3 regions of the Tepidibacter aestuarii genome follow, and region 3 is predicted to be linked to each of the others. Evidence: a T-box and tRNA genes for the amino acid it is inferred to sense, from the RefSeq annotation. Region 3 holds a T-box; the other regions hold tRNA genes.
What was found. A T-box is a leader RNA that pairs with one kind of tRNA and senses whether it is charged. The one in region 3 lies ahead of asnS (asparagine--tRNA ligase), so its partner is inferred to be a tRNA-Asn.
Positions count from the first base shown of each region.

Region 1: it has a tRNA-Asn gene. The T-box ahead of asnS (asparagine--tRNA ligase) is inferred to sense a tRNA for this amino acid. The anticodon was not compared.
Region 2: it has a tRNA-Asn gene. The T-box ahead of asnS (asparagine--tRNA ligase) is inferred to sense a tRNA for this amino acid. The anticodon was not compared.

Region 1 is NZ_OW235315.1:3,458,517-3,463,726, forward strand. It holds tRNA gene M2214_RS16920 (tRNA-Arg) at 1-37, opposite strand, end outside; tRNA gene M2214_RS16925 (tRNA-Gly) at 44-118, opposite strand; tRNA gene M2214_RS16930 (tRNA-Leu) at 122-205, opposite strand; tRNA gene M2214_RS16935 (tRNA-Tyr) at 216-301, opposite strand; tRNA gene M2214_RS16940 (tRNA-Thr) at 308-382, opposite strand; tRNA gene M2214_RS16945 (tRNA-Asp) at 420-496, opposite strand; tRNA gene M2214_RS16950 (tRNA-Val) at 504-579, opposite strand; tRNA gene M2214_RS16955 (tRNA-Glu) at 589-663, opposite strand; tRNA gene M2214_RS16960 (tRNA-Met) at 668-743, opposite strand; tRNA gene M2214_RS16965 (tRNA-Leu) at 750-838, opposite strand; tRNA gene M2214_RS16970 (tRNA-Asn) at 846-920, opposite strand; tRNA gene M2214_RS16975 (tRNA-Cys) at 984-1,057, opposite strand; tRNA gene M2214_RS16980 (tRNA-Lys) at 1,066-1,141, opposite strand; tRNA gene M2214_RS16985 (tRNA-His) at 1,148-1,224, opposite strand; tRNA gene M2214_RS16990 (tRNA-Pro) at 1,230-1,306, opposite strand; tRNA gene M2214_RS16995 (tRNA-Ile) at 1,327-1,403, opposite strand; tRNA gene M2214_RS17000 (tRNA-Met) at 1,412-1,488, opposite strand; tRNA gene M2214_RS17005 (tRNA-Phe) at 1,498-1,573, opposite strand; tRNA gene M2214_RS17010 (tRNA-Ser) at 1,577-1,665, opposite strand; tRNA gene M2214_RS17015 (tRNA-Lys) at 1,675-1,750, opposite strand; tRNA gene M2214_RS17020 (tRNA-Gln) at 1,760-1,835, opposite strand; tRNA gene M2214_RS17025 (tRNA-Arg) at 1,841-1,917, opposite strand; tRNA gene M2214_RS17030 (tRNA-Gly) at 1,924-1,998, opposite strand; tRNA gene M2214_RS17035 (tRNA-Leu) at 2,002-2,085, opposite strand; tRNA gene M2214_RS17040 (tRNA-Tyr) at 2,096-2,181, opposite strand; tRNA gene M2214_RS17045 (tRNA-Thr) at 2,188-2,262, opposite strand; tRNA gene M2214_RS17050 (tRNA-Asp) at 2,300-2,376, opposite strand; tRNA gene M2214_RS17055 (tRNA-Val) at 2,384-2,459, opposite strand; tRNA gene M2214_RS17060 (tRNA-Glu) at 2,469-2,543, opposite strand; tRNA gene M2214_RS17065 (tRNA-Met) at 2,548-2,623, opposite strand; tRNA gene M2214_RS17070 (tRNA-Leu) at 2,630-2,718, opposite strand; tRNA gene M2214_RS17075 (tRNA-Asn) at 2,727-2,801, opposite strand; rRNA gene rrf (5S ribosomal RNA) at 2,806-2,922, opposite strand; tRNA gene M2214_RS17085 (tRNA-Gly) at 2,926-2,999, opposite strand; rRNA gene M2214_RS17090 (23S ribosomal RNA) at 3,048-5,210, opposite strand, start outside.
Region 2 is NZ_OW235315.1:3,098,379-3,103,588, forward strand. It holds rRNA gene M2214_RS15060 (16S ribosomal RNA) at 1-1,433, opposite strand, end outside; rRNA gene rrf (5S ribosomal RNA) at 1,792-1,908, opposite strand; tRNA gene M2214_RS15070 (tRNA-Phe) at 1,924-1,999, opposite strand; tRNA gene M2214_RS15075 (tRNA-Ile) at 2,009-2,085, opposite strand; tRNA gene M2214_RS15080 (tRNA-Tyr) at 2,094-2,179, opposite strand; tRNA gene M2214_RS15085 (tRNA-Thr) at 2,186-2,260, opposite strand; tRNA gene M2214_RS15090 (tRNA-Asp) at 2,290-2,366, opposite strand; tRNA gene M2214_RS15095 (tRNA-Val) at 2,374-2,449, opposite strand; tRNA gene M2214_RS15100 (tRNA-Glu) at 2,459-2,533, opposite strand; tRNA gene M2214_RS15105 (tRNA-Met) at 2,538-2,613, opposite strand; tRNA gene M2214_RS15110 (tRNA-Leu) at 2,620-2,708, opposite strand; tRNA gene M2214_RS15115 (tRNA-Asn) at 2,717-2,791, opposite strand; rRNA gene rrf (5S ribosomal RNA) at 2,796-2,912, opposite strand; tRNA gene M2214_RS15125 (tRNA-Gly) at 2,916-2,989, opposite strand; rRNA gene M2214_RS15130 (23S ribosomal RNA) at 3,038-5,210, opposite strand, start outside.
Region 3 is NZ_OW235315.1:2,174,976-2,180,185, forward strand. It holds gene M2214_RS10745 (DUF2339 domain-containing protein) at 1-78, opposite strand, end outside; gene asnS (asparagine--tRNA ligase) at 452-1,843, opposite strand; T-box leader at 2,008-2,262, opposite strand; gene M2214_RS10755 (CDIF630_02480 family spore surface protein) at 2,391-2,558, opposite strand; gene M2214_RS10760 (hypothetical protein) at 2,830-3,276, shown strand; gene M2214_RS10765 (CidA/LrgA family protein) at 3,445-3,792, shown strand; gene M2214_RS10770 (LrgB family protein) at 3,794-4,483, shown strand; gene nuoE (NADH-quinone oxidoreductase subunit NuoE) at 4,647-5,162, shown strand; gene M2214_RS10780 (NADH-quinone oxidoreductase subunit NuoF) at 5,188-5,210, shown strand, end outside.

The sequences.
Region 1 (5,210 bases), 1.3 Mb from region 3:
AGAAGGCCACTGCTCTATCCAACTGAGCTACAGGCACATATTTTGGAGCGGAAAACGAGATTCGAACTCGCGACCCTCGCCTTGGCAAGGCGATGCTCTACCACTGAGCCATTTCCGCTTATGGTGCGGGTGGAGGGACTTGAACCCCCACGCTAAAAGCGCTAGATCCTAAGTCTAGTGCGTCTGCCAATTCCGCCACACCCGCGCATTATTGATGGTGGAGGGGACTGGATTCGAACCAGTGAAAGCGATGCTAACAGATTTACAGTCTGCCCCCTTTGGCCAACTCGGGAACCCCTCCATGTTTTGGAGCTAGTGATAGGAATCGAACCTACAACCTGCTGATTACAAGTCAGCTGCTCTACCGTTGAGCCACACTAGCACTTTTTTATTTTTTTAAATATCCCAATTTAATTATTTGGCGACCTGGAAGGGACTCGAACCCTCGACCTCCAGCGTGACAGGCTGGCATTCTAACCAACTGAACTACCAGGCCAAATAATTGGTGGGCTCAACAGGGCTCGAACCTGTGACCCCCTGCTTGTAAGGCAGGTGCTCTCCCAGCTGAGCTATGAGCCCAATTATTAATGGTGACCCCTAGGGGAATCGAACCCCTGTTACCGCCGTGAAAGGGCGGTGTCTTAACCGCTTGACCAAGGGGCCATACTGGTTGCGGGAGCAGGACTTGAACCTACGACCTTCGGGTTATGAGCCCGACGAGCTGCCAACTGCTCCATCCCGCGTCATTGTGGTGCCGAGGACCGGAATCGAACCGGTACGATCTGTAAGGACCGCAGGATTTTAAGTCCTGTGCGTCTGCCAGTTCCGCCACCTCGGCATTTTTTTGGCTCCAAGGGTGGGACTCGAACCCACAGCCTATCGGTTAACAGCCGAGTGCTCCACCGTTGAGCTACCTTGGAACGTAATTTCGTAACAACAAAATATATATTATCATATTTGATTGTTACTGTCAATATGTTTTATGGAGGCGACACCCAGATTCGAACTGGGGATGAAGGAGTTGCAGTCCTCTGCCTTACCACTTGGCTATGTCGCCATTTTTCTTGGTGACCCATCCGCGACTCGAACGCGGGACACCCTGATTAAAAGTCAGGTGCTCTACCGACTGAGCTAATGGGTCAAAATATGGGGTGAGTAATGAGATTCGAACTCACGGCCTCCAGAGCCACAATCTGGCGCTCTAACCGACTGAGCTATACCCACCATATTGGTCGAGGTGGAGGGACTCGAACCCCCGGCCCCATGGTCCCAAACCACGTGCGCTACCAAACTGCGCTACACCTCGATATAATATATTAAATAAAGTGGTGGGCCTTCAGGGACTCGAACCCCAGACCTACCGGTTATGAGCCGGGCGCTCTAACCAACTGAGCTAAAGGCCCACTTTATTTGGTAGCGGCAACTAGATTCGAACTAGTGACCTTTCGGGTATGAACCGAACGCTCTAGCCAACTGAGCTATGCCGCCACATTTTATTGGTGCCCAGAGGCGGAATCGAACCACCGACACGGGGATTTTCAGTCCCCTGCTCTACCGACTGAGCTATCTGGGCATTTGGCGGAGGAGGTGGGATTTGAACCCACGGCCCCTTTCGGAGTCACTGGTTTTCAAGACCAGCTCCTTAAGCCACTCGGACACCCCTCCGCATTTCTTTGGTGACCCATCCGCGACTCGAACGCGGGACACCCTGATTAAAAGTCAGGTGCTCTACCGACTGAGCTAATGGGTCAGATTAAATTGGCTGGGGATGCTGGACTCGAACCAACGCATGCAGGAATCAAAATCCTGAGCCTTACCGACTTGGCGAATCCCCAGTATATGGCGTGCCTGCAGGGATTCGAACCCCGGACACGTGGCTTAGAAGGCCACTGCTCTATCCAACTGAGCTACAGGCACATATTTTGGAGCGGAAAACGAGATTCGAACTCGCGACCCTCGCCTTGGCAAGGCGATGCTCTACCACTGAGCCATTTCCGCTTATGGTGCGGGTGGAGGGACTTGAACCCCCACGCTAAAAGCGCTAGATCCTAAGTCTAGTGCGTCTGCCAATTCCGCCACACCCGCGCATTATTGATGGTGGAGGGGACTGGATTCGAACCAGTGAAAGCGATGCTAACAGATTTACAGTCTGCCCCCTTTGGCCAACTCGGGAACCCCTCCATGTTTTGGAGCTAGTGATAGGAATCGAACCTACAACCTGCTGATTACAAGTCAGCTGCTCTACCGTTGAGCCACACTAGCACTTTTTTATTTTTTTAAATATCCCAATTTAATTATTTGGCGACCTGGAAGGGACTCGAACCCTCGACCTCCAGCGTGACAGGCTGGCATTCTAACCAACTGAACTACCAGGCCAAATAATTGGTGGGCTCAACAGGGCTCGAACCTGTGACCCCCTGCTTGTAAGGCAGGTGCTCTCCCAGCTGAGCTATGAGCCCAATTATTAATGGTGACCCCTAGGGGAATCGAACCCCTGTTACCGCCGTGAAAGGGCGGTGTCTTAACCGCTTGACCAAGGGGCCATACTGGTTGCGGGAGCAGGACTTGAACCTACGACCTTCGGGTTATGAGCCCGACGAGCTGCCAACTGCTCCATCCCGCGTTATTGTGGTGCCGAGGACCGGAATCGAACCGGTACGATCTGTAAGGACCGCAGGATTTTAAGTCCTGTGCGTCTGCCAGTTCCGCCACCTCGGCATTTTTTTTGGCTCCAAGGGTGGGGCTCGAACCCACAGCCTATCGGTTAACAGCCGATTGCTCCACCATTGAGCTACCTTGGAACATACGTGGCTACGTCTTACTCTCCCAGGGGGCTGCCCCCCAAGTACCATCAGCGCTAAAGAGCTTAACTTCTGTGTTCGGAATGGGAACAGGTGTATCCTCTTTGCTATAATAACCACATATTGGAGCGGGTGAAGGGAGTCGAACCCTCGCAGCCGGCTTGGAAGGCCGGAACTCTACCACTGAGCTACACCCGCATATTAAGTATTAAGATTAATACTTTCAAAATTGACCAGATTTAAAATTTGGTTAAGTCCTCGATCTATTAGTATTCATCAGCTGAACTCATTACTGAGCTTACACCTTGAACCTATCAACCAGGTAGTCTTCCTGGGATCTTACTCATAAAGATGGGAAATCTTATCTTGAGGTTGGCTTCGCGCTTAGATGCTTTCAGCGCTTATCCATTCCATACATAGCTACCCAGCTATGCCACTGGCGTGACAACTGGTGCACCAGAGGTATGTCCATCCCGGTCCTCTCGTACTAAGGACAGCTCCTCTCAAATTTCCTACGCCTGCGACGGATAGGGACCGAACTGTCTCACGACGTTCTGAACCCAGCTCGCGTACCACTTTAATGGGCGAACAGCCCAACCCTTGGGACCTACTACAGCCCCAGGATGTGATGAGCCGACATCGAGGTGCCAAACCTCCCCGTCGATGTGGACTCTTGGGGGAGATAAGCCTGTTATCCCCAGGGTAGCTTTTATCCGTTGAGCGATGGCCCTTCCACGCGGAACCACCGGATCACTAAGCCCGACTTTCGTCCTTGCTCGACCTGTATGTCTTGCAATCAAGCTCCCTTTTGCCTTTGCACTCTTCGCACGATTTCCGACCGTGCTGAGGGAACCTTTGGGCGCCTCCGTTACATTTTGGGAGGCGACCGCCCCAGTCAAACTGTCCACCTGACAGTGTCCCAAGACCAGATTCATGGTCTATGGTTAGAATCTCAATATTACAAGGGTGGTATCCCAAGGATGACTCCACGAAAACTGGCGTTCTCGTATCTCAGTCTCCCACCTATCCTGTACATGTAATATCGAAATCCAATGCCAGGCTACAGTAAAGCTCCATGGGGTCTTTCCGTCCTGTCGCAGGTATCCGGCATCTTCACCGGAATTACAATTTCACCGAGTCTTTTGTTGAGACAGTGCCCAAATCGTTACGCCTTTCGTGCGGGTCGGAACTTACCCGACAAGGAATTTCGCTACCTTAGGACCGTTATAGTTACGGCCGCCGTTTACTGGGGCTTAAGTTCAATGCTTCGACTAATGTCTAACACATCCCCTTAACCTTCCAGCACCGGGCAGGCGTCAGCTCCTATACATCGTCTTTCGACTTAGCAGAAACCTATGTTTTTGGTAAACAGTCGCTTGGGCCTATTCTCTGCGGCCTCTTCGGGCATACACCCTAATGAGGCACCCCTTATCCCTAAGTTACGGGGTCATTTTGCCGAGTTCCTTAACAAAAGTTCTCTCGCTAGCCTTAGAATTCTCTTCTCACCCACCTGTGTCGGTTTGCGGTACGGGTACCTTTAATCTCAGTAGAGGCTTTTCTTGGCAGCATGAAATCGACTACTTCGCTACTTAAATTTCGCTCCCCATCACACCTCAGGATTGCACCGACGGATTTGCCTATCAATGCTCCCTTAATGCTTGGACCTACATATCCAATAGTAGGATAGCCTATCCTTCTGCGTCACCCCATTCTTCAAACGATTATCGGTAGTACAGGAATCTCAACCTGTTGTCCATCACCTACGCCTTTCGGCCTCGGCTTAGGTCCCGACTAACCCTGAGCGGACGAACCTTCCTCAGGAAACCTTGGGTTTTCGGCCCGTAGGATTCTCACCTACGTCTCGCTACTCATGCCAACATTCTCTCTTCACTGCAGTCCACTAGTCCTTCCGGTCTAGCTTCAACCCGCAGTGAATGCTCCCCTACCCATTGACAAAGTCAATGCCGTAGCTTCGGTAGTAAGTTTTAGCCCCGATAATTTTCGGCGCAGGATCACTCGACCAGTGAGCTATTACGCACTCTTTGAATGAATGGCTGCTTCTAAGCCAACATCCTGGTTGTCTGTGCAATCCCACATCCTTTACCACTTAACTTACATTTAGGGACCTTAGCTGACGGTCTGGGCTGTTTCCCTCTCGACTATGAATCTTATCACCCACAGTCTGACTCCCAAGCAAAAGATAAAGGCATTCGGAGTTTGATAGTCTTCGGTAACCCACAGGGCCCCTAGGACATTCAGTGCTCTACCTCCTCATCTCTAAGCTTGAGGCTAGCCCTAAAGCTATTTCGGGGAGAACCAGCTATCTCCGAGCTCGATTGGAATTTCACCTCTACCCACAGCTCATCCCCGCACTTTTCAACGTGCGTGGGTTCGGACCTCCACGAAATT
Region 2 (5,210 bases), 920 kb from region 3:
TCCTCCTTACGGTTGGATATCTGACTTCGGGCGCCCCCAACTTCCGTGGTGTGACGGGCGGTGTGTACAAGACCCGGGAACGCATTCACCGCGACATTCTGATTCGCGATTACTAGTAACTCCAGCTTCATGCAGGCGAGTTTCAGCCTGCAATCCGAACTGAGACTAGCTTTAAGAGATTAGCTTGACCTCGCGGTTTCGCAACTCTCTGTACTAGCCATTGTAGCACGTGTGTAGCCCTAAGCATAAGGGGCATGATGATTTGACGTCATCCCCACCTTCCTCCGAGTTATCCTCGGCAGTCTCTCTAGAGTGCCCATCCAAAATGCTGGCAACTAAAGATAAGGGTTGCGCTCGTTGCGGGACTTAACCCAACATCTCACGACACGAGCTGACGACAACCATGCACCACCTGTCACCTCAGTCCCCGAAGGGAAAGCTTCGATTAAGAAGCGGTCTGAGGGATGTCAAGCTTAGGTAAGGTTCTTCGCGTTGCTTCGAATTAAACCACATGCTCCGCTACTTGTGCGGGTCCCCGTCAATTCCTTTGAGTTTCACTCTTGCGAGCGTACTCCCCAGGCGGAGTGCTTAATGCGTTAGCTGCGGCACCGAGGGGGGTAACCCCCGACACCTAGCACTCATCGTTTACGGCGTGGACTACCAGGGTATCTAATCCTGTTCGCTCCCCACGCTTTCGTGCCTCAGCGTCAGTTACAGTCCAGAGAGCCGCCTTCGCAACTGGTATTCCTCCTAATATCTACGCATTTCACCGCTACACTAGGAATTCTACTCTCCTCTCCTGCACTCAAGCCCTGCAGTTTCAAAAGCTTACTACGGTTGAGCCGTAGCCTTTCACTTCTGACTTACAAGGCCGCCTACGCACCCTTTACGCCCAGTAATTCCGGATAACGCTTGCCCCCTACGTATTACCGCGGCTGCTGGCACGTAGTTAGCCGGGGCTTCCTCCTAAGGTACCGTCATTATCTTCCCTTAGGACAGAGCTTTACGACCCGAAGGCCTTCATCGCTCACGCGGCGTTGCTGCATCAGGGTTTCCCCCATTGTGCAATATTCCCCACTGCTGCCTCCCGTAGGAGTCTGGACCGTGTCTCAGTTCCAGTGTGGCCGATCACCCTCTCAGGTCGGCTACCCATCGTCGCCTTGGTAAGCTTTTACCTCACCAACTAGCTAATGGGACGCGGGTCCATCCTATACCGCTAACGCTTTGACATTTCTAAGATGCCTTAAAAATGTGTTATCTCGTATTAGCATATCTTTCGATATGTTATCCGTGTGTATAGGGCAGGTTACCCACGCGTTACTCACCCGTCCGCCGCTAAGATTAAAAAGCAAGCTTTTTAATCTCCGCTCGACTTGCATGTGTTAGGCACGCCGCCAGCGTTCATCCTGAGCCAGGATCAAACTCTTAAATAAAAGTTTGTCAGTACTCAGTAAACTGACTTTATGTGTTGTTTCCGAAAATCACTGTTGTGATTTATTTATAACCTACTGTTTAATTTTCAAAGTTCATTTTGTGTTTCTTGTTTGCCTCGTTTTCGAGGACATGTAATAATATATCATCTTTCGACATATTCGTCAATACTTTTTTAAAAGTTTTTTTATAATGAGTAAGAATTTGTATTCCTATTTGAATTGCATATAAGTATAATTTCCGTTACGAATTTCAAAAAAATCTCTATATATAATCTTTCAAAGAAAGGCTTTTTTATCATTCACTCGAAATATACTATTAAACTCATCAATCATAATTAAAACTTTATAAAAAAAGATTACGTGGCTACGTCCTACTCTCCCAGGGGGCTGCCCCCCAAGTACCATCGGCGCTAAGGAGCTTAACTTCTGTGTTCGGAATGGGAACAGGTGTATCCTCCTTGCTATAATAACCACATAATCTTTTTAATTTTGGTGCCCAGAGGCGGAATCGAACCACCGACACGGGGATTTTCAGTCCCCTGCTCTACCGACTGAGCTATCTGGGCAAAAAAAAGTGGTGGGCCTTCAGGGACTCGAACCCCAGACCTACCGGTTATGAGCCGGGCGCTCTAACCAACTGAGCTAAAGGCCCACTTTTTTTGGTGGAGGGGACTGGATTCGAACCAGTGAAAGCGATGCTAACAGATTTACAGTCTGCCCCCTTTGGCCAACTCGGGAACCCCTCCATATTTTGGAGCTAGTGATAGGAATCGAACCTACAACCTGCTGATTACAAGTCAGCTGCTCTACCGTTGAGCCACACTAGCGTATATTATTTATTTTAAAAGTATTTTTTTGGCGACCTGGAAGGGACTCGAACCCTCGACCTCCAGCGTGACAGGCTGGCATTCTAACCAACTGAACTACCAGGCCAAATAATTGGTGGGCTCAACAGGGCTCGAACCTGTGACCCCCTGCTTGTAAGGCAGGTGCTCTCCCAGCTGAGCTATGAGCCCAATTATTAATGGTGACCCCTAGGGGAATCGAACCCCTGTTACCGCCGTGAAAGGGCGGTGTCTTAACCGCTTGACCAAGGGGCCATACTGGTTGCGGGAGCAGGACTTGAACCTACGACCTTCGGGTTATGAGCCCGACGAGCTGCCAACTGCTCCATCCCGCGTTATTGTGGTGCCGAGGACCGGAATCGAACCGGTACGATCTGTAAGGACCGCAGGATTTTAAGTCCTGTGCGTCTGCCAGTTCCGCCACCTCGGCATTTTTTTTGGCTCCAAGGGTGGGGCTCGAACCCACAGCCTATCGGTTAACAGCCGATTGCTCCACCATTGAGCTACCTTGGAACATACGTGGCTACGTCTTACTCTCCCAGGGGGCTGCCCCCCAAGTACCATCAGCGCTAAAGAGCTTAACTTCTGTGTTCGGAATGGGAACAGGTGTATCCTCTTTGCTATAATAACCACATATTGGAGCGGGTGAAGGGAGTCGAACCCTCGCAGCCGGCTTGGAAGGCCGGAACTCTACCACTGAGCTACACCCGCATATTAAGTATTAAGATTAATACTTTCAAAATTGACCAGATTTAAAATTTGGTTAAGTCCTCGATCTATTAGTATTCATCAGCTGAACTCATTACTGAGCTTACACCTTGAACCTATCAACCAGGTAGTCTTCCTGGGATCTTACTCATAAAGATGGGAAATCTTATCTTGAGGTTGGCTTCGCGCTTAGATGCTTTCAGCGCTTATCCATTCCATACATAGCTACCCAGCTATGCCACTGGCGTGACAACTGGTGCACCAGAGGTATGTCCATCCCGGTCCTCTCGTACTAAGGACAGCTCCTCTCAAATTTCCTACGCCTGCGACGGATAGGGACCGAACTGTCTCACGACGTTCTGAACCCAGCTCGCGTACCACTTTAATGGGCGAACAGCCCAACCCTTGGGACCTACTACAGCCCCAGGATGTGATGAGCCGACATCGAGGTGCCAAACCTCCCCGTCGATGTGGACTCTTGGGGGAGATAAGCCTGTTATCCCCAGGGTAGCTTTTATCCGTTGAGCGATGGCCCTTCCACGCGGAACCACCGGATCACTAAGCCCGACTTTCGTCCTTGCTCGACCTGTATGTCTTGCAATCAAGCTCCCTTTTGCCTTTGCACTCTTCGCACGATTTCCGACCGTGCTGAGGGAACCTTTGGGCGCCTCCGTTACATTTTGGGAGGCGACCGCCCCAGTCAAACTGTCCACCTGACAGTGTCCCAAGACCAGATTCATGGTCTATGGTTAGAATCTCAATATTACAAGGGTGGTATCCCAAGGATGACTCCACGAAAACTGGCGTTCTCGTATCTCAGTCTCCCACCTATCCTGTACATGTAATATCGAAATCCAATGCCAGGCTACAGTAAAGCTCCATGGGGTCTTTCCGTCCTGTCGCAGGTATCCGGCATCTTCACCGGAATTACAATTTCACCGAGTCTTTTGTTGAGACAGTGCCCAAATCGTTACGCCTTTCGTGCGGGTCGGAACTTACCCGACAAGGAATTTCGCTACCTTAGGACCGTTATAGTTACGGCCGCCGTTTACTGGGGCTTAAGTTCAATGCTTCGACTAATGTCTAACACATCCCCTTAACCTTCCAGCACCGGGCAGGCGTCAGCTCCTATACATCGTCTTTCGACTTAGCAGAAACCTATGTTTTTGGTAAACAGTCGCTTGGGCCTATTCTCTGCGGCCTCTTCGGGCATACACCCTAATGAGGCACCCCTTATCCCTAAGTTACGGGGTCATTTTGCCGAGTTCCTTAACAAAAGTTCTCTCGCTAGCCTTAGAATTCTCTTCTCACCCACCTGTGTCGGTTTGCGGTACGGGTACCTTTAATCTCAGTAGAGGCTTTTCTTGGCAGCATGAAATCGACTACTTCGCTACTTAAATTTCGCTCCCCATCACACCTCAGGATTGCACCGACGGATTTGCCTATCAATGCTCCCTTAATGCTTGGACCTACATATCCAATAGTAGGATAGCCTATCCTTCTGCGTCACCCCATTCTTCAAACGATTATCGGTAGTACAGGAATCTCAACCTGTTGTCCATCACCTACGCCTTTCGGCCTCGGCTTAGGTCCCGACTAACCCTGAGCGGACGAACCTTCCTCAGGAAACCTTGGGTTTTCGGCCCGTAGGATTCTCACCTACGTCTCGCTACTCATGCCAACATTCTCTCTTCACTGCAGTCCACTAGTCCTTCCGGTCTAGCTTCAACCCGCAGTGAATGCTCCCCTACCCATTGACAAAGTCAATGCCGTAGCTTCGGTAGTAAGTTTTAGCCCCGATAATTTTCGGCGCAGGATCACTCGACCAGTGAGCTATTACGCACTCTTTGAATGAATGGCTGCTTCTAAGCCAACATCCTGGTTGTCTGTGCAATCCCACATCCTTTACCACTTAACTTACATTTAGGGACCTTAGCTGACGGTCTGGGCTGTTTCCCTCTCGACTATGAATCTTATCACCCACAGTCTGACTCCCAAGCAAAAGATAAAGGCATTCGGAGTTTGATAGTCTTCGGTAACCCACAGGGCCCCTAGGACATTCAGTGCTCTACCTCCTCATCTCTAAGCTTGAGGCTAGCCCTAAAGCTATTTCGGGGAGAACCAGCTATCTCCGAGCTCGATTGGAATTTCACCTCTACCCACAGCTCATCCCCGCACTTTTCAACGTGCGTGGGTTCGGACCTCCACGAAATTTTACTTTCGC
Region 3 (5,210 bases):
TCTTATAAGTTCTTCATACTGATTTATAATGTCTTTTTGTTTTTTTAAAAGGTCCTTAGCCTTATTTTTAAGTTCCATAACACTCCTCCAATTTATCCTAAATCTAAAATTTCTAATACTTCATCTTCCAAGAACTTAATAGCTTCGCGATTAGTTAAACTAGAAACCAAACTATATAACAACCTAATTCCAGTTATATTTTACCATATAATTCAAATTATTATATAGTTAAATTATAAATCTGTTCATATTACTATTTAAATTTAAAAATTCGTCTAGTTGCTACGCACTGACTCGTGTCGCCAATTATGACTATATACTCTGTTGCTTAAAATAGTTGCAAGTGTAGTTCTTCCATCAATATTACTACCCATAGAGCTAAAATTTTACAATCCCTTAGTATAAAAAAAAGTAGATATTAACTTAAGTTAATATCTACTTTAATTATTAATTAAAATTCTGCACTTTTTGGTGTTCTTGGGAAAGGTATAACGTCTCTTATATTACCCATACCAGTTAAATACATTATAGCTCTTTCAAATCCAAGTCCATATCCAGCATGCTTTGTTCCACCGAATTTTCTAAGTTCTAAATACCACCAATAATCTTCTTCGTTAAGATTCATCTCTTTCATTCTAGACTCTAGTATATCAAGTCTCTCTTCTCTTTGACTTCCTCCTATTATCTCTCCTACACCAGGAACTAATAAGTCAGCTGCTGCAACAGTCTTATTGTCATCATTAAGTCTCATATAGAAAGATTTGATATCTTTTGGATAATCAGTAACAAATAGAGGCTTCTTGTATACTTCATCAGTTAAATATCTTTCATGCTCTGTTTGAAGATCGCATCCCCATTCTACAGGATAATCAAATTCTTTACCTGAATTTTTAAGAATTTCCACTGCCTCTGTATATGTTATTCTACCAAAATCAGAATTAACCACATTGTTTAATCTATCAAGTAACTCTTTGTCTATAAATTTATTGAAAAATTCCATTTCTTCAGGAGCATTTTCCATAACATAATTAATTAAGTATTTCATCATATCTTCTGCTAAGTTCATATAATCATTAAGATCTGCAAATGCAATCTCAGGCTCAATCATCCAAAACTCTGATGCATGTCTAGATGTATTAGAATTTTCTGCTCTAAACGTTGGTCCAAAAGTATAAATATTTCTAAATGCTAATGCATAAGCTTCTGCTTCTAATTGTCCACTCACTGTTAAATTAGTCTCTTTTCCAAAGAAATCTTTAGAATAATCAACATTCCCATCTTCATCAATAGCTGGATTTTTCATATCTAAAGTAGTTATTCTAAACATTTCTCCAGCACCTTCGCAGTCACTACCTGTTATTACAGGAGTATGCGTATATACAAATCCTTGTTCTTGGAAAAATTTATGTATAGCATAAGCAGCTATAGAACGAACTCTAAATACTGCTGAAAATGTATTACTACGAGGTCTTAAGTGTGCTATAGTTCTTAAGTATTCAAGAGTATGTCTTTTCTTTTGTAGAGGATACTCGTTTGAAGACTCTCCCTCAACAATTATTTTAGTAGCCTTTATTTCGAAAGGTTGTTTTGATCCAGGCGTTAATGCTAACTTACCTTCAACAATTATAGACGTACTAATAGATAATTTACTTATTTCTTTAAAGTTTTCTAAGTTTTCTTCAAATACAACTTGGATATTTTTAAAGAAGCTACCATCATTTATTTCTATAAATCCAAATGCCTTTGAAGATCTTAGTGTTCTTATCCATCCTGATATTTGTATAGTTTGATCAGAATACTTTTGTGTTTCTCTGTAAATTTCTTTTACCAGTATGTTTTTCATACTATTATACCTCCTTATATATTTTTATTTACCCGAAAGCTAAAAATTCTATGCCAATCCTCTTAAAGTTTGAGATAAGAATTTAATCACTTCTGGATTGATTCTTATGCAAGTTAAAACCGATATACTTTCTTTACAAATAAAAAAAAAGTCTTTCATCCCTATAAAGGGACGAAAAACTTATTATTCGCGGTACCACCCTAATTGCCATAATATGGCCACTTAATGTTAAATACAAAGATTTACTTTATATTTTTCATTTGATAACGGTATGAATCCGTCTAAGCCTACTGCCTATTAGATTTCGGTTAGAAACTCCAAGCTGTTCTTCTCTATGACTTTTAATATTGGTCTTTCACCACCACCAACTCGCTTTAATCAAAATAATTCATAGATACTCTTCTCTTCATTGTTTTTAAATATTTTATTTTAATTAGTATTTACATTATATTACCTTTATTTTTTAATGTCAAACATAATTTAACATTAAAGTTTCATCCAAAAGCTAAAAGTTATAAGACTTCATCTGAGCTAAATTTTACTTTATCTATTTTTGATTTTCATCATCTACCCATTCTTTTGCTTCTTCAGTTGCCCTTTGACTTGGTATTGATACATTTGTTTCATCAAATACACTCTCAATATCTGCCCATGCTGCAGTTTCGTGACTTTCTGCTAAATTAGTAAATTTATTTCTTTTGTCTTTATTTTTCATGTCAATCACTCCTTTAATCATATTATTTACTAAATTTAAAAATTTATTATAATTATCTATGTATAATTTATTCTCTAGTTTATTTTTGCTTGTTTTCATGATAAAATATTTTAGATTAGATTTTTATTTTAATAAACTTGTTTTTTTAGGTTGTATTTATAATTATCTATAATATAAATTAATAATGGTAATTATATAATAGTAATTTTAAATTATATAATCATTATTAAATCATATAACTCAAGAAAATATAATTGTAGGAGGATTTATTATGAAAAAAGAGTTCAAGCAAGAAATAAAAAAGAAAGTAGACTTAAAAAACATGAATCAAGCCGAAAAAGACTTATCTACTATGTTCGGTAAGATGATATTAAAAAAATCGATTATACCTATTATTTTAATATTGGTATCATTCTTTGGAACAAAGTCATTTATTCCTAATATTTGGGTAAGATTTGGAATTACGTTAGCTATTACAGCTGGATCTTTCTATTATTTAAAATTGTACAGAGATAAACTTCAACAATTAAAATACTACGAAGGAAAAGTTATATACTTCCAAAAGAAAGAAAATCACTATGAACTTTTACTTAAAAACGGAAAATTGCCTATTAAATTAAATGTTAAAAAAGGTTTAAATGAAAATAATGTTAGAAAAAATCAAATCTTACGTTTATATTACAATGAACCTGAAAAAGTTGCTATTATAGTTAAATAGTTTTTAATAAAACAGAGTCTTTTAATTTAGATTCTGTTTTTTTGTTTATATTAAAATTACAATTTTTGATATTATCCAATTTAATTAATTCTATATAGATTTTTTTAATAAAAAAGTGTAAAATATCATTGTATACAATATACTATACAATTGAAAGAGGTGTTTTATTTGAAATTATTTAGACAACTAGGTATAATTTTATTTATATGTCTTTTAGGAGAGGTCATTTCTAATTTTCTAGCGTTTCCATTGCCAGGTAGTATAATCGGTATGATATTGTTGTTTATAGCTCTTAGTACAGGAATAATAGAGCTTTATATGATAGCAGATATAAGTAAGTTCTTATTAAACAATCTAGCTTTCTTTTTTATACCAGCAGGAGTAGGTTTAATATCGTCTCTTGATATATTAAAAGGTCAATGGTTTATATTATTTTTCATATCTATTATTTCTACTATATTAGTTATATTGACAACTGGAACTACAATTCAAATATTAAAAAGAAGGAGAGATTAATATGAGTTTTGTTGATAATCCTATATTCGGTATACTTATAACTATAATAGCTTTTGAAATTAGTGTTTTTATAAATAAAAAAACAAAACTTCCAATTTTAAATCCTGTATTTATAAGTATGATAATTATAATTTCATTTCTTTTAGTTTTAAATATTGATTTTGATTCATATAATAAAGGAGGTAGCTATATTACTTTTTTCTTAACTCCAGCTACAGTAATACTAGCAGTTCCATTGTATAAGCAATTTGATCTTTTAAAAAAGAATTTACTTCCTATTTTAATAGGAGTATTTATAGGTTGTTTAACATCTATATCGAGCATAATATTTTTAAGTAAATATTTAAATGTAAATACTCAAATAGGCCTATCACTGATTCCAAAATCAATAACTACCCCTATAGGTATCGAAGTATCCAATCAAATAGGTGGTATACCCTCAATAACTATAATTTGTATAATTATAACTGGTGTTATAGGCGCTGTTTTAGGCCCTTCAGTATGTAAATTTTTTAAAATAAAAGACAAGATAGCTATAGGTGTTTCAATAGGAACTTCATCGCACGCTCTTGGTACTACAAAGGCAATGGAACTTGGAGAAACCGAAGGTGCTATGAGTAGCCTTTCAATAGGAATTGCAGGTATTATAACTGTTTTATTAACACCTATATTGATAAAATTTATAGGTTAAAATTTAAGTCATATTCTTAATTCAGAATATGACTTTTGTATTTTTATACTATTTACTATTATTTTTATTCATTTTTGTTTCCATTTTTTGGTTAAAATGGTATAATATAATAAATTGATTAAATTTTCTGAATTTTTCTTTTTTAGTAAGGGGGCGTACTATTATGTTACAGAAATCTTTAAGTAAAGACAAATTTAACGAACTAGATGATTTTATAAGCTCACTTGAGGACAAAAAAGGTGCTTTAATAGAAGTTCTTCATAAAGCTCAACATATTTTTGGTTACCTTCCGAAAGATGTTCAATTATTTATAAGTAAAAAATTGAATGTACCTTCTTCAAAAGTATTCGGTGTTGTAAGTTTCTATTCTTACTTTACTACAAAACCAAGAGGAAAATATGTTGTAAATATTTGCCTTGGAACAGTATGTTTTGTAAAAGGCGCTGATAAAATAATGGAGAAATTTGAGCAAACACTTAATATCAAGTGCGGAGAAACCACTCCAGACGGTAAGTTCACATTAGAAGGTTTAAGATGTGTTGGTGCCTGTGGTTTAGCACCTGTAGTCGTTATAAACGAAAAAGTTTATGGCCATGTTACACTGGACGACGTTGAAAAAATACTTTCCAATTACAATAATGAAGTTGAAGAGAAAGAATTAGCACAATCTTCAATATAATTTATAAGGGGGGAGAAAGATAATTATGAGTAAAATAAAATCATTTAA